Regions from separate parts of the Pseudomaricurvus sp. genome, predicted to be linked through region 1. Evidence: predicted binding sites of a transcription regulator. Region 1 holds the regulator's gene; the other holds the start of a gene.

Region 1 (3,419 bases):
CCTCGGCAAAAACCGCGAAGGCTGCACCAAAGCGGTCGGGCCCGTTGTCGGGGTTGCTGGTCTGGGATCACCTGCCCTACTACTGGCAGCTAACCCGTATGAATCGTCCCATTGGCTGGCTGTTGCTGCTCTGGCCGACGCTGTGGGGACTGTGGCTGGCCGCCGGTGGCTTGCCTGATTGGGATGTACTGCTGATTTTCGTATTGGGGGTGGTGTCCATGCGCGCGGCTGGTTGTGCCATCAACGACTACGCCGATCGCAACGTGGATGGTCACGTCAAACGCACCCGCGAGCGGCCTCTGGCCAGCGGTAAAATTCAGCCGAAGGAAGCGTTGGCGGTGTGTGTGCTGCTGTGTCTGCTGTCTTTTGTACTGGTGTTGTTTACCAACAAGCTGACGATTCTGCTGTCCCTGGGCGCGGTGGCGCTGGCCGGCTGTTACCCGTTTATGAAGCGCTATACCCATCTGCCGCAAGTGGTGTTGGGTGCTGCCTTTGCCTGGAGTATCCCCATGGGCTTTGCCGCCCAGACCGGTGAGGTACCCGCGGAATGCTGGCTGATTTACACCGCTGCAGTGATCTGGACGGTGGTTTATGACACCTTCTACGCGATGGTGGATCGCGACGACGATTTGCGGATTGGGGTGAAATCCACCGCCGTGCTGTTTGGCGATCAGGATCGGGTGATGACCGGCAGCCTGCAGGTGATGGTTATCGTGACCCTGATGATGGTGGGTCAGCGGTTTGAGTTGGGGTCGGTCTACTATCTGGGACTCGTGGCAGCCTCGGGCTTGTTTGTGTATCAGCAATACCTGATTCGCCATCGCGATCGGGATCAGTGTTTCAAAGCGTTTCTCAACAACAACTGGGCCGGATTTGCGATTTTCGCCGGTATTGTTGCGGACTATCTTCTTCGATAGCGGCTCTTAGCGTCGCTATCCTCCTTCAATGGCTGGTTTCAGTGAAAGGCTGTTGCTGTGTGGGGTGTGTCACAGATTGGCCTGAAAACGGAAAATCTGACAGTGGCGCTATGTGACAGCTATATTTAAACCCGAGGCTGTAACAAAAGATTCACAAAAACACTATTTAATGCCCGTATCAGAAAACAGCAAAGGCAGAGATGATGCCCCAGAAAACAATATTGATCGTCGATGATGAGTCCTCCATCCGGGACATGCTCCGCATTGCTCTGGAGATGGCGGATTATCACTGTATGGAGGCCGAAGATGCACAGCAGGCGCACAGCCTGATCGTGGATCGCAAGCCTGATCTGGTGCTGCTGGATTGGATGCTGCCGGGCACCAGTGGTATCGAGCTGGCCCGTCGCCTGAAGCGTGACGAGGTGACTTCGCAGGTGCCCATTATTATGCTCACCGCCAAGGGCGAAGAGGATAATAAAGTACAGGGACTGGAAGTCGGTGCCGATGATTACATCACCAAGCCCTTCTCGCCTCGCGAACTGGTCGCGCGCCTGAAGGCGGTTTTGCGTCGTACCGATACTCTGGCAGACAGTGGCCCGATTACTGTTGACGGTTTAACCCTCGATCCTGTCAGCCACCGTGTCACCATCAATGACACGCCAGTGCAGATGGGTCCTACCGAGTACCGTTTGCTGGAATTCTTCCTGACGCACCAGGAGCGTGTTTACACCCGCAGCCAGCTGCTCGATCACGTCTGGGGCGGCAATGTGTATGTGGAAGAGCGCACCGTGGATGTGCATATCCGTCGCTTGCGCAAGGCGCTGCAACAGGACGATCACGACCGTTTTGTGCAAACCGTGCGCGGTGCGGGATATCGATTCTCGCTGAAAGTGTCTGCCGTGAAAGAAATTTGAGGGTTGTCACCCGTTTGCGGTGTGTCATCTTTACTGGACTTTCCGCGCCACATGAATACAGTGTGATGTTTCAGTCTTCGGTCTAAGTCAGACCCAGGGCACAGAGTCAAAAGGTAGAGGGCTTGATGAAACGCACACTGGTAATTTCAGCGATGATCCTGATGTCAGCTCTGGTTGCTGGTGGTTGTACCAGCGCCAAAAAAATTGGCAAGGAGATTGGTCATACTACCCGGGACGTTACACGTGACATTGGCCATGCCACCCGTGATGCGGCCAAAGAAGTTGATCAAGCGGTTGATGAAGCCATTACTGACGATCTTTAAGGTCTGTAACGTGCCGATCACTGTGCAAAAGCAAGGGTTGTCTAACCCATTGCCATCCCAAATCATCACTCATCATTCAGCCTTGTCTTGCTGGATTGAATCTCAGATCCGTCGTCAGCACCCGCTTTTTCAGTACCCATTGCCAGTCCGGCACTTCTTAGACTCCACAGCTGTTGGTCAACCACGACCAATCAGGCAACTCAGTCAACAGCACGAAGGGAATCAACATTGAACAGAGGTTTTTCCGCTGAAATCCGGCGGATCATTGTTTGCACACTGGTGTGTGTGGTCTTCGGATTAATGAATGGCTACCTGACCTGGACACTCATTGCCGGTGGCGCAGTCTACATGGCCTGGATGCTGTGGCAAATGCATCGTCTGGATGCCTGGCTGCAAAACTCCCGTCGTATTCAGCCACCTGATGCCAGCGGTATCTGGGGTGACATCTTCGATAATATTGTGCGACTGCAGAAGCGTCAGCGGCGTGAAAAGAAGCGTCTGCAGGCGGTGGTCAAACGCGGACAGGAAATCACCTCTGCCCTGCGCGACGGTATTTTGTTACTCGACCGTCAGGGCAATATAGACTGGTACAACGCCGCTGCCGGTCACCTGTTGCACCTCAGGCATCAGGACCAGGGCAACCCGATCTTCAACTACGTGCGCCATCCCGTATTCATTCAATACATGGACAAAGGGGAGTATACCGAACCTCTCGATCTGCCCTCGCCTCATACCGGTGATGTACATCTGCAATATCAGATTACCCGTTTTGGTCAGGGTGAATGTCTGGTTCTGGTGAGAGACGTCACCCGCCTGCACAAGCTGGAGCAGATGCGCAAAGACTTCGTTGGCAATGTCTCCCATGAGCTGCGCACGCCGCTCACCGTCATCCGCGGTTATGTGGAGACCCTCAGCATGTCACCGGATCTGCCGGCGCCCTGGGAGCGAGCCCTGCAACAGATGGAGCAGCAAGGGATTCGGATGACCAGCCTGATTAACGACCTGTTGGCGCTGTCCAAGCTGGAAACGGACGATCGCCACAATACGCACAAACCGGTGGCTCTCAAACCGTTACTGCAGCGAATCCGCGGTGACGCAATAGCATTCTCCGGTGATCATCAGCACAGTTTCAAACTCAACTGCCCGGATAACCTGGCGCTGCTGGGTAACGAACAAGAGCTGCAAAGTGCCTTCTCCAATCTGATATTCAACGCCGTTAAATATTCAGCGGACGGCAAAGAAGTGTCGATCGATGTGGAGCAAAG
Region 2 (3,419 bases), on a different contig from region 1:
CGCGGGAGGCGTTTAATTCGGTGTACATGTCAGCTACCTTGCCCTGCATCAATTGGAATTCACCAATGGACTGGCCGAATTGTTTGCGGTCGTGAATGTAAGGGACGACGATGTCCATGCAGGCCTGCATGATGCCGACTGGGCCACCGGAAAGAATGGTGCGCTCGAAATCCAGACCGCTCATCAAAACTTTTACGCCTTCGCCTTCTTTACCCAGGATATTCTCAGCAGGCACTTCGCAATCCTGAAACACCAGTTCGCAGGTGTTGGAGCCGCGCATGCCCAGTTTGTCCAGTTTCTGATGACGGGAGAATCCGGGGAAATCCCGTTCGACGATAAATGCGGTGATGCCACGAGAGTTGGCGGCAACGTCAGTTTTGGCGTAAATCACATAGGTGTGCGCGTCGGGGCCATTGGTGATCCACATTTTGTTGCCGTTGAGGATGTACTTGTCGCCCTGTTTTTCTGCGCGCAATTTCATACTGACCACATCGCTGCCGGCGTTGGGCTCGCTCATGGCCAGCGCGCCAATGTGTTCACCGGAACAGAGTTTGGGCAGGTACTTGAGTTTTTGATCGTGGGTGCCGTTCTTGTGAATCTGGTTAACGCACAGATTCGAATGAGCACCGTACGATAAACCGACGGACGCCGAGGCACGAGAGATCTCTTCCATGGCGACGACGTGGGCGAGGTAGCCCATGTTAGTGCCGCCAAACTCCTCGGCAACGGTCATGCCCAACAGGCCCATATCGCCAAACTTACGCCACATGTCCATGGGGAATTCATTGTCGCGGTCGATTTGCTCGGCGCGTGGCGCCAGTTCGGCCTGGCAAAATTGATACACGCTGTCGCGTAGCATGTCGATGTCGGAGCCAAGGTCAAAGTTTAACGATGGGTAGCTGATGCTCATGGTGTGTCTCTTCTTAATGCAAATTCAAAAATCAGGTTCAAATGTTCAGCTCATGGCAGCTGTTGATGTTTGGGTGTTTCAGGCATCCGTTTCCAATGATTCTTCCTGCAGGTTCTTGTAGCTTTCCTGATCGATCTTTTGCAGCGCCTCCAGGCAGCTGCGCTCAGAAGATTGCAGGTCGACCATCATCACTTCCAGATCGTGCATCTGTTGTTGCAGATAATCGCGACGCTCGCGGATTTTCAGGATCAGCTTCTCCAGCTGATCGGCGTTGCTTTTACCCGGGTTGTACATCTCGATAATGTCGCGGCTCTCATCCAGCGTTAATCCGAGGCGTTTACCGCGCAGGATAAGCTTGAGCTTAGTCCGGTCCGCCGGGGTGTAAATGCGGGTTTGGCCTCGGCGCTCGGGCGTCAGCATGCCCTTGTCCTCATAAAAGCGGATGGCACGGGTGGTGACGTCGAACTCCCGGGACAGGTCGGTAATGCTGTAGGTTTTTGTTGTCATTGGTTTCTGTGATTCCGGTATTTTGAGCAGCCGCCCAAAGGGTCGAGTGCGACAAGACAGAGGTAAGACTAGCAATAGTTTACGTTAACGTAAAGGTAAGCTTGGTGATAAGGAGGGTGGTTTTTAGATGGAAAAGGCCCGAAGGGGAGTCACATTAGTGTCACAGCACCATCATTTAACCGTCACAAGATCGCAGTAATTTGGTCGTAATCCAATAAACACTGGCAGCGTCAAAACAAGACGAAAATGAGCGAGTTTTATGATCAACATCGAACAAACCCTCTGTGACAAATACCCCGGTTTCGGTCAGCAGCCGGAGATGATCAAACGTTCCACCTTTTCATTCTTGCGGAGGCTGACCCACGAGCAGGAAATTAACGCTTTCCTGAAGGATAACGCGGGTCTGGATCCGATTGCGTTTATCGAGAGTGTGTTCGATTACTTCAATTTCAGCTACACCGTGTCCAGTCGCGACAAGGCCAATATCCCGGATCAGGGTCGGGTGGTGATCATTGCTAATCACCCCATTGGCTCGCTCGACGGTCTGGCGCTGCTGCGTTTGGTTTGCGAGGTGCGGCCTGACGTCAAAATCATTGCCAATGACATGCTGATGAATTTTGAAGCGCTGCACCCGCTGTTGATCCCGCTGGACAATATGACGGGCAGCGGGGCACTGAAGAGCTTCCGCATGACGCTGGATGAGCTGGAAAAAGACCGCGCGGTGATTGTTTTCCCGGCCGGCGAGGTGTCTCGAGCACGCCCCAACGGAGTTCGCGATACTCGCTGGCGTCCGGGGTTTCTGAAAATGGCGCGTCGTGCCAAGGCGCCGATTCTGCCGATTCACATTCAGGCCAAGAATTCGTTGCTGTTTTACAGTGCTTCCATGGTGTACAAGCCACTGGGGACGGCACTGTTGGCGAAAGAGATGTTCAATAAAAAGTCGGCCACGATTAAGTTCTGTGTCGGTGAGCCTATTCCCTGTTCGGCCCTGCATACCGATCAATTGCCGGATAGAGCCTTGCTCAAACGCTTGAAAAAGCATCTTTACAAAGTGGGTAGCCGCAAACACAAGAATCCGATGTTTGTCACGGAAAAGACCATTGCTCACCCTGAAGATCGTCTGCGGTTGTTGGAAGAGTCCCGTCAGATGCAGGCGTTGGGCGAAACCCGCGACGGCAACCGCATTCTTCTGACCCGTTATGCCGAGAGTCCTGTGACCATGCGCGAGGTAGGACGCCTGCGGGAATACACCTTCCGCAAGGTGGGTGAGGGTACTGGCGCGAAACGGGATCTGGACCTTTTTGATCGCAGTTATCAACATTTGTTGTTGTGGGATCGCGAGGCCATGTGTCTGGCCGGGGCTTATCGTCTGGGGGATATGGCGAGGCTGCTGAAGGAATCTGGCGATGCGGCTTTGTACACCCATACGCTGTTCGATTTTCAGCCGGGCTTTCGTCCCTATCTGGAGCAGGGGTTGGAGCTGGGGCGCAGCTTCGTCAATCCCCAGTACTGGGGCAAGAACAGTCTGGACTACCTGTGGCAGGGCATCGGCGCTTATCTGAATCACAACGAAGGTGTGCGCTATCTGATTGGGCCGGTGACGGTCAGCGCCAGCTTTTCCAAATCACTGATTGATCATCTGGTGTTTTATTACCAGCGTTATTACGCCTGCCCGCAGGCTCTGGCCAGTGCCAAACAACCCTATTTTATCGAGCCGGATCGTCGCTGTGAGATGGAGGCCGCTTATCAAGGACGGGGAGGTGAAGAGCAGGGACTGGATCGTGACGAAGGTTTTGCTCTGCTGCAGAAAATCTTCCAGGCGGAAGGTGAGAAGGTACCGGTGTTGTTCAAGCAGTACGCAGCGTTGTTTGAAGAGGGGGGGTTTCAGTTGCTGGCATTCAGTGTCGATCCGGATTTCAGTGATTGTATCGACGGTCTGTTTCTGGCGGATTTGACCAAGCTCAAACCGGCCAAGCGCAAGCGCTATCTGGGAGCCTGATCG

What was found. Region 1 encodes PhoB, which activates phosphate uptake and scavenging genes when phosphate is short. Its sites were predicted from a motif close to TGTCATAAANNTGTAACA; they were not measured.
Region 2: ACTG33_RS07315 (GNAT family N-acyltransferase) is a predicted target of PhoB. The motif match lies at 1,565-1,582, and genes of this name have one in related genera.

The regions. Positions count from the first base shown of each region.
Region 1 covers NZ_CBFIHX010000048.1:1,756-5,174, reverse strand. Annotated here, with positions in the region: gene ubiA (4-hydroxybenzoate octaprenyltransferase) at 1-917, shown strand, start outside; gene phoB (phosphate regulon transcriptional regulator PhoB) at 1,121-1,831, shown strand; gene ACTG33_RS08460 (hypothetical protein) at 1,957-2,154, shown strand; gene phoR (phosphate regulon sensor histidine kinase PhoR) at 2,383-3,419, shown strand, end outside.
Region 2 covers NZ_CBFIHX010000038.1:18,953-22,371, reverse strand. Annotated here, with positions in the region: gene ACTG33_RS07325 (isovaleryl-CoA dehydrogenase) at 1-910, opposite strand, end outside; gene ACTG33_RS07320 (MerR family transcriptional regulator) at 989-1,417, opposite strand; gene ACTG33_RS07315 (GNAT family N-acyltransferase) at 1,677-3,416, shown strand.